2 regions of the Selenomonas sp. FOBRC9 genome follow, and region 2 is predicted to be linked to the other one. Evidence: predicted binding sites of a transcription regulator. Region 2 holds the regulator's gene; the other holds the start of a gene.
What was found. The regulator HrcA, encoded in region 2, represses chaperone genes, less so after heat shock. The targets are predictions, from matches to a motif close to TGTTAGCACTCNNNNNNNNNGAGTGCTAACA.
Positions count from the first base shown of each region.

Region 1: a site for HrcA is predicted at 2,574-2,604, ahead of groES (co-chaperone GroES). Genes of this name have one in related genera too.

Region 1 covers NZ_ALJR01000017.1:3,144-7,568, forward strand. The annotation lists gene HMPREF1147_RS04140 (thioesterase family protein) at 1-364, shown strand, start outside; gene groL (chaperonin GroEL) at 593-2,221, opposite strand; gene groES (co-chaperone GroES) at 2,252-2,533, opposite strand; gene HMPREF1147_RS04155 (methyl-accepting chemotaxis protein) at 2,689-4,416, opposite strand.
Region 2 covers NZ_ALJR01000048.1:17,650-22,074, reverse strand. The annotation lists gene rplK (50S ribosomal protein L11) at 1-36, shown strand, start outside; gene rplA (50S ribosomal protein L1) at 93-776, shown strand; gene rplJ (50S ribosomal protein L10) at 937-1,473, shown strand; gene rplL (50S ribosomal protein L7/L12) at 1,519-1,893, shown strand; gene hrcA (heat-inducible transcriptional repressor HrcA) at 2,107-3,141, shown strand; gene grpE (nucleotide exchange factor GrpE) at 3,156-3,740, shown strand; gene dnaK (molecular chaperone DnaK) at 3,786-4,425, shown strand, end outside.

The DNA.
Region 1 (4,425 bases), on a different contig from region 2:
ACACGAGGTACAGGACACCGTCACGGAGGAGAAGACCGCGCGCGTCGTCGGCAGCGGATCGCTCGACGTCTACGCGACCCCCTGCATGGCGGCGCTCATGGAACGCGCCGCAGCTGAGCTATGCCAGCGCGAATGCCCCGTCGGATGGACGACCGTCGGCACTGCACTCTCTATCAGCCACCGTGCCGCAACGCCCGTCGGACTGTCCGTCCGCGCCGTCGCCGAGGTCACGGCGGTCGACGGACGCAAGATCAACCTCAAGGTCACGGCATACGATGCCCGCGAGGAGATCGGTTCCGGCACGCATGAGCGCTTTGCCGTCGCATCGGAAAAATTCTTTGCCAAAGCCGAGAGCAAGCGCTAATCCTTCCTCGTGTAAATAAATATCCATCCGCACAGCAGATAGTTTTTCATTTTTGGGCATCCCCCTAATATCACCGGCAGCGTATAACATGTAACATAAAAAGACGCCCCTCCGAACTTTCGGAGAGACGTCTTTTGTATTACGTAAAACTTTCTATGCACAAAATATGCACAAATCGTTTTGCCAAAATGCTAAAACCGTTTATTTACCGGAACGCATGGGGCATCCTTACATCATGCCGCCCATTCCGCCCATGCCCGGTGCGCCGCCCGGCATCGGAGCCTCAGGCTCCGGCTTGTCGGTGACGAGTGTCTCGGTCGTCAGCACCATTGCGGCGATGGATGCCGCGTTCTGGAGCGCCGAGCGCGTGACCTTTGCAGGGTCGACGATGCCCGCGCCGATCATGTCGACGTAGGTGTTCTCGAGTGCGTTGAAGCCGATGCCGTCGCCCGCCTTCTTAACGCTGTCCACAACGACGGAGCCCTCGAGACCTGCGTTCTCGGCGATCTGGCGTACGGGCGCCTCGATGGCGCGGCGCACGATGTCAACGCCAACCTTAACGTCGCCCTCGGCATTGATTTTATCAAGTGCCGGCAGGATATCGATGAAGGTCGTGCCGCCGCCGGCAACGATGCCCTCTTCGACCGCGGCACGCGTTGCGTTGAGCGCGTCCTCGACGCGGTACTTTTTGTCCTTCATCTCGACTTCGGTAGCTGCGCCGATCTCAACGACCGCAACGCCGCCCGCGAGTTTTGCGAGACGCTCCTGCAGCTTCTCGCGATCGAAATCGGAGGTCGTCTCCGCGATCTGCTTCTTGAGCTGATCGACGCGCGAAGCGATCTGATTCTTGTCGCCCGCACCGTCAACGATGGTCGTCTCCTCTTTCGTAGAGCGCACCTGACGCGCACGACCGAGGTCTGTAAGCGTAACGCTGTCGAGCTTGCGCCCAAGCTCTTCGCTGATGACCGTTCCGCCCGTAAGGATTGCGATATCCTCGAGCATTGCCTTGCGGCGGTCGCCGAAACCCGGCGCCTTGACCGCGAGTGCTTTGAACGTGCCGCGGAGCTTATTGACAACGATCGTTGCGAGCGCTTCGCCGTCGAGATCTTCGGAGATGATGACGATCTGCTTGCCCTGCTTGACCACCTGCTCGAGCACTGGCAGGATGTCCGCAACGGACGAGATCTTGCGATCCGTGATGAGCACATACGGATCGTCCATAATAGCTTCCATCTTCTCGGTATCCGTCACCATGTACGGGGAGATGTAGCCGCGGTCAAACTGCATTCCTTCGACGACAGAGAGGTTCGTGTCCATGGACTTGGACTCCTCGACCGTGATAACGCCGTCCTTGCCAACCTTCTCCATCGCCTCTGCGATGAGGTCGCCGACTTCGCTGTCGCCGGAGGAGATCGCCGCAACCTGCGCGATCTTTGCCTTGGTCTCGACCTTCTGTGCCTTGCTCTTGATCTCCTCGACGAGGGTCTTGACTGCGCACTCAATGCCCTTCTTGACGATCATCGGGTTTGCGCCCGCAACGACGTTGCGCATTCCTTCCTGAATCATCGCCTGTGCGAGGAGCGTCGCGGTCGTCGTGCCGTCGCCTGCGATGTCGTTCGTCTTCGTCGCGACTTCCTTCACGAGCTGTGCGCCCATGTTTTCGAACGGATCCTCGAGCTCGATGTCGCGCGCAATCGTTACGCCGTCGTTCGTGATGGTCGGTGCGCCGTACTTCTTATCGAGAACGACGTTGCGGCCTTTGGGACCGAGCGTTACCTTAACCGCATTTGCCAGTGCGTCAACGCCGCGCCCAAGTGCGCGGCGCGCCTCTTCGTCAAACAAAATCTGTTTTGCCATTACTATATGCCTCCTAAAAGCTGCGTAATCTTACAGAATCGCCAAAATGTCGCTCTCGCGGACGATGAGATAGTCCTTGTCGTCGACCTTGATCTCAGAGCCCGAGTACTTCGAGAATACGACACCGTCGCCCACCTTCACCTCAGGTGTGGCGCGCTGTCCGTTATCCAGCAGCTTGCCCGTGCCAACGGCAACGACTTTGCCCTTCTGCGGCTTTTCCTTCGCCGTGTCGGGGAGCACAATGCCGCTCGCCGTCGTGACATCGCTCTCCGCAACCTCAATGACAACACGTTCGCCCAATGGCTTAATCATGGTATCTGCCTCCTAGTTTCATAACAATGATATTCTACGCTGTTAGCACTCTCATTTACTGAGTGCTAACTCACGATTCATATAGTAATCCATTTAAGTCAAAAAGTCAATAGTCTTTTTATAAAAAAGTCAAACTGCTTTTTGAGGCGGCAAAATCAGCCCTCTTTGAATGCTGCAACAAGGTTCTTGAGGCGCGCCGTACCTTCTTTGAAGGTTTGAATCTTTGCCAAAATATCCTCATACTGCTCCGCCATACCGACGACTTTCTCCGCGATCTTCGTATTGCCGACGGCTCCCTCATGGGTTGCATTGCGGATCTCGTCCATCGCCTGGTTCATTTCATTGACAGCGGAGAGCAGTTGCTGCGAATTTGTCGTCGTATCCTCTGCACTCTTGCGGAAATACGCCGTATCCTTCTCATAGGAGAGCGTGGTTTCATCCATCCGCCCATAGTCGGCATGGACGTCCTCGTCGATGAATTGCAGCAGGCTGTATGCTCCGTCTGAGAGCGCTTGTACGGATGCCGTGACCTGCCCCGTGAGGCCTCTGATCTTCTCGGTGGTCTCGCGCGACTGCTCGGCGAGTTTGCCGACCTCACCCGCAACGACGGCAAAGCCGCGCCCCTGTTCACCGGCGCGCGCCGCCTCAATGCTCGCATTGAGCGCGAGCAGGTTGGTCTGCTCCGCAATTTCAGCAATATCTCGTGTGAGCTGTCCAATCTGGTCGACAACCTTTGCGGATTCGATCGCTTCCTCGACAGAGGCCTTCGTCGCCCCGTAGATGCGATCGGCGCTTGCCCGCGATTGCTCCATCGCCGTCTTGAGCTGTGCGACGCGTCCCACAATCTCGCGCGCATACTCCTCGCTGCGCGCGGCGGCATCCGCCGCCCCCTTAATGCCGTCACTGAGATCGCTGCTGAGATGCTGAACGTTGGAGGTGGACGCCGCCGTCTCCTCCATGCCCGCCGACATCTCCTGCGTTACGGCTGACATGTCCTGTGTGTCGCCGCTGAGACTATTCAGCATCTGCTCAAGCTCGCCGACCATGGCGTCCGTCGTCTCAGCTTCCTCATGCACCTGCTTCATAAAGCCCTGCATTTTGCCGAGTGCCTGCACCACGACGCCGATCTCATCGCGGCGCGCCGAGAGTTCCGCCGGGATCTCGCGGCTCAGATCGCCCGCCGCCACGGCGTTGAGGTGTCCGATCGATGCGGCAAGCGGTCCCGAGATATTATCCGCGATGAGACGCGAAACGAACAGCCCGAATCCGAGCGCGATCAGCAGGATCACCGCAAAGGTGTAGACCGTCTCGTCATAGCGGACATTGTTCGCCTCAAAGACCTGTTTTCCCTGAAACACGTTATCCGGAGTGAGCACATCCATATTGCTCGAAATCACCGTGAGCGACGCAAGATTATTAAAGGCCGCAATGCGATCTTCCGGTGCAGTCCCCATATTGTTGATGGCGCCGACCTTATCCGCGGCGACAGTGAGGTTTTTTTCCAGCTCAGCAATGGTCGCCTGCGCGCGCTCGCTCGTGTCAATCTTTTTGAGTTCCTCCATATCGTGCCGGATTCCGTCAAGATTGCCGAGCACATCGTCCACAAGCACCTTGCGGCTGTCCACGGGCATATCCGTCTGCAACAGATACGGCGTGTTCACACTGATTTTGCGCAGCCGATTGTTCGCATCGTTGAGGTACTGCGTCGTCATGAGGTTGTGGTTATACATATCGTCGAGCGACTCTTTCGCACGGTAGTTCGAGTAGATTCCAACTGACGCAACAATGAGAAGAACGACGAGCAGCGTCACGGAGAGGATAAAAATCTTCGTCCGCACGCTGTAATCTTTGAGTGCATCCGCACCAATCATTGGAATATTCATGCCGCCGCC
Region 2 (4,425 bases):
ACCGCCCGCAGCATGGGAATCGAGATCGTCGACTAAGACGCTCTCTGTGGCAGGGCATTCTGCCCGCTGTGACCACGAAAGGAGAACACACAATGGCAAAATTTGGTAAGAAATACCAAGATGCCGCAAAGCTGATTGAGAGCGGCAAGCTCTACACTTCGCAGGAAGCAATGGAACTCGTGAAGAAGACCGCCACGGCGAAATTCGACGAGACCATCGAACTGCATGTGCGCCTTGGCGTCGATCCAAAGTACGCGGATCAGCAGGTGCGCGGCGCCCTTGTCCTGCCGAACGGCACGGGCAAGACACAGCGCGTTCTCGTCTTTGCCAAGGGCGAAAAGGTCGCCGAGGCGGAAGCCGCCGGTGCGGACTTCGTCGGATCGGACGAGATTGTGCAGAAGATTCAGGGCGGCTGGCTCGACTTTGACGTCGCCGTCGCAACGCCCGACATGATGGGCACGGTTGGTCGTCTCGGTAAGGTGCTTGGCCCTCGCGGCCTCATGCCGAACCCGAAGCTCGGCACCGTCACCATGGATCTCAAGAAAGCAGTTTCTGAGATCAAGGCAGGTCAAGTGGAATACCGCACGGACAAGGCGGGCAATATCCACGTTCCCATCGGGAAGGCCTCCTTTGATGCGGAGAAGCTCCGCGAGAACTACCAGGCAGTCATCGAAACGCTCATCCGTGTAAAGCCGGCAGCGGCAAAGGGGCAGTACATCCGCTCCATCACGGTCGTCGCGACGATGGGACCTGCCGTCCCCGTTGCGCTCAGCTAAGCCTGAGCGGCGGAATTTCCCCGGGCTGTAGACAGCAGGTTTGCGAAAGCATCTAACGACGAAGTCGCCTGCCGAGGTCGGACGTGAATTAGAACATTCATCTCCGGCAGAGCAGCCGGAGATTTTTATATTCCATAAACGAAAGGAGGGAAACAATTTCATGGCAGATCATAAAAAAGAAGTTATCGTTGAAAAGCTGAAAGAGCAGCTTGGCTCCGCCAAGGGTGCCGTATTCACGACGTACAGCGGCCTCACGGTCGCGCAGGATACGGAGCTGCGCCGTGAGCTGCGCTCTGCGGGTGTCACCTATCATGTCGTGAAGAATACGATGCTGCGCCGTGCCGCCGATGCGCTTGGGCTCGAGGGGCTTGACCCGCATCTTGAGGGAACCACGGCGTTTGCATTCTCCGCGGAGGATGCCGTTGCTCCTGCAAAGGTTATTTGCGATTACATCAAGAAGAACAAGCTCGACGACAAAGGCGTTCTGTCCGTCAAGGTCGGTACCGTCGAGGGCAAGGTCATCGAGGCAAACGAGGTGCAGGCACTTGCCTCGCTCCCGTCGCGCGAAGAGCTCATCGCAAAGCTTATGGGCAGCATGAACGCGCCGATCTCGAACACGGTGAACGTCCTTCAGGGCGTCATCCGCAACGCCGTCTATGTGCTTGATGCAGTGCGTGCGCAGAAAGCGTCCGCATAAGGAAGAATATAACAGATTTCATACAAAATTTTGGAGGTATATCTCATGAATAAGGATCAGATTCTTGAAGCTATTGAGAACATGACTGTTCTCGAACTTTCCGAGCTCGTTAAGGCAATGGAAGAGAAGTTCGGTGTCAGCGCCGCCGCTCCGGTTGCGGTCGCAGCTGCCGGTGCGGCGCCCGCAGGCGGTGCCGCTGCTGAGGAGAAGACGGAGTTCACTGTCGTTCTCGCGTCCGCAGGCGATAAGAAGATCAACGTCATCAAGGCCGTCCGTGAGGCAACGGGTCTTGGGCTGAAGGAAGCAAAAGAGCTTGTTGACGGCGCACCGAAGCCGGTCAAGGAGAACATCGCCAAGGCCGAGGCCGAGGAGCTCAAGGGCAAGCTCGAAGAGGCAGGCGCAACGGTCGAGCTGAAGTAATTTACTTCAAAACAAACTATATTAGAGCTGCTGCATGGAGACATCGTGCGGCAGCTCTTTTTTCGTGCGTCTAATAAATCCGCTAAAAAATATTTGACTTTTTGTCGTTTTACGCTTGACTTTTTGCTTTTTACGCTGTATATTCTTTATAGATTCGGTTAGCACTCGACAATATGGAGTGCTAACAACAGTTAAAAGAGAGGAGAGGGGTTGATGGTGGATGAACTTGACGCACGCAAGAGCAAGATCTTGTGGGCGATCGTAGACGACTATATTGCGTCGGCGGAACCGGTCGGATCTCGGACACTCGCACGCAAATATAATCTCGGCATCAGCCCTGCGACCATCCGAAACGAGATGGCGGATCTGGAGATGCTTGGATTCCTAGAGCATCCGCATACATCCGCCGGACGCATCCCGTCGTCAAAGGGCTATCGGTTCTATGTCGACGGACTTCTGCCGGTCGCTCCCGTAACGGAGACGGAGCGCACGCGTATTCACGAATGGTACCGTGCACGCGTGCGGCGCCTCGACGAGATGTTCCAAGAGACGGCGCGTCTTATCGCAGATGTGACGCACAATGTTTCGCTCGTGCTCGCGCCGCAGGCAGCACAGTCGGCATTTCGCCTGCTGCAGTTCCTGCCGATGGGCGAAAGCCATGTGATCGCCGTCCTCATGACGGATGCGGGCTTCGTCGAGAATCGCGTCATTGAGATTCCGGAGGGGGCTTCTTTCGAGGACTTCCTCCGAATGGCGGACGCGGTTAACCGCATACTCGCGGGCAAGGCACTGCGGGATGTGACGCGTGAAGATCTGAGGTGCATTCGTGACGACATCGGTGATGAGGCAATATTTGCCGAGGCGATGCACGTCATGCATCGAGCCCTCGAGGGGCGTGACGGGGAGCGTTTGTACCTTGGCGGTACGTCGCAGCTTCTCGCACATCCGGAGTATCGGGATCTTGAGCGTGTGCGCGAGATTTTGCACGCCCTTGAGCACGAGGATCTCGTCAAGGAGATCCTGCACACGCATACGGGCGAGGGGCTGACAGTGACAATTGGGCGCGAGAACATGAGCAGTGCGTTTTGGGATACGAGCGTGATTACAGCTTCGTATCATGTGGACGGCAGACTGCTCGGTACGATTGCGGTGCTCGGTCCGACGCGCATGGAATACGCGAAGGCAATGCGCATTCTGGACTATGTGAACACGAATTTAACAGAGATGATCCATCGTCTGAAGTGGTAGAAGAGGTGAACAGCTTGCAGGAAAAGGAAGAGCCGGTACAGGAGATACCGGTGGAAGAGGTGCAGCCCGCAGAGCAAGAAGTCGAAACGGACGAAGCAGCCACAGATACGGCTGTGGAACCGGAGATTCAGGTGGAGGGCACTGCGCCCGAAGAGGATCCTGTCGACGCGCTCGAAGCGCAGCTCAAAGAGAAAAATGACCGCATTCTGCGGCTTCAGGCGGATTTTGAAAATTTCCGTCGGCGCACGGCAAAGGAGAAGGAAGAGCTGACAGCGGTTATCACGCAGAATATACTCGGCGATCTCCTGCCGCTCCTCGATAATTTCGAGCGGGCGATGGCGGTGGAGCAGACGGACGGCGAGGCGTTCCGCAAGGGCGTGGAGATGATCTTCACCCAGCTCAAAGAGGTGCTTGACAAGAACGGTCTGGAACATATCGAGGCGGAGGGGCAGCCCTTTGACCCGAATGTGCACCAGGCGGTTATGCGCGTCGAGAACCCGGACGTCTCGGACGGGACGGTTACGCAGGTGCTGCAAAAGGGCTACCGCGCAAAGGGACGCGTCATACGTCCCGCAATGGTGCAGGTCGCCGGCAGTTAACAAAAAAGAAATCACATCATCATATTTGATTTGGAGGAATATAAAATGGCTAAAGTAATTGGTATTGACCTTGGTACGACGAACTCCGTTGTCTCGGTGATGGAGGGCGGCGAGCCTACCGTTATCACGAATCCGGAGGGCAGCCGCATCACCCCGTCGGTGGTTGGCTTTACGAAGGATGGACAGCGTCTCGTCGGACGTCTGGCGAAGAACCAGGCGGTTTCAAACCCGGATCGTACGATCTCGTCCATCAAGCGCCATATGGGCGATCCGAACTATCATGTCACGATCGACGGCAAGAGCTACACGCCGCCCGAGATCTCGGCGATGATTCTGCAAAAGCTTAAGAGTGATGCCGAAGCATATCTCGGTGAGACGGTGACGCAGGCGGTTATTACGGTGCCCGCGTATTTCAACGACAGTCAGCGTCAGGCGACGAAGGACGCGGGCAAGATCGCAGGTCTCGAAGTCCTGCGCATCATCAACGAACCCACCGCGGCGGCGCTCGCCTACGGTCTGGATAAGGATAAGGACGAGACTATTCTCGTCTTCGACCTTGGCGGCGGCACATTCGATGTCTCCATCCTCGAACTCAGCGAAGGCGTGTTCGAGGTCAAGGCAACAAACGGCGATACCCACCTCGGCGGCGACGATTTCGATAAGAAGATTATGGATTGGATGGTCG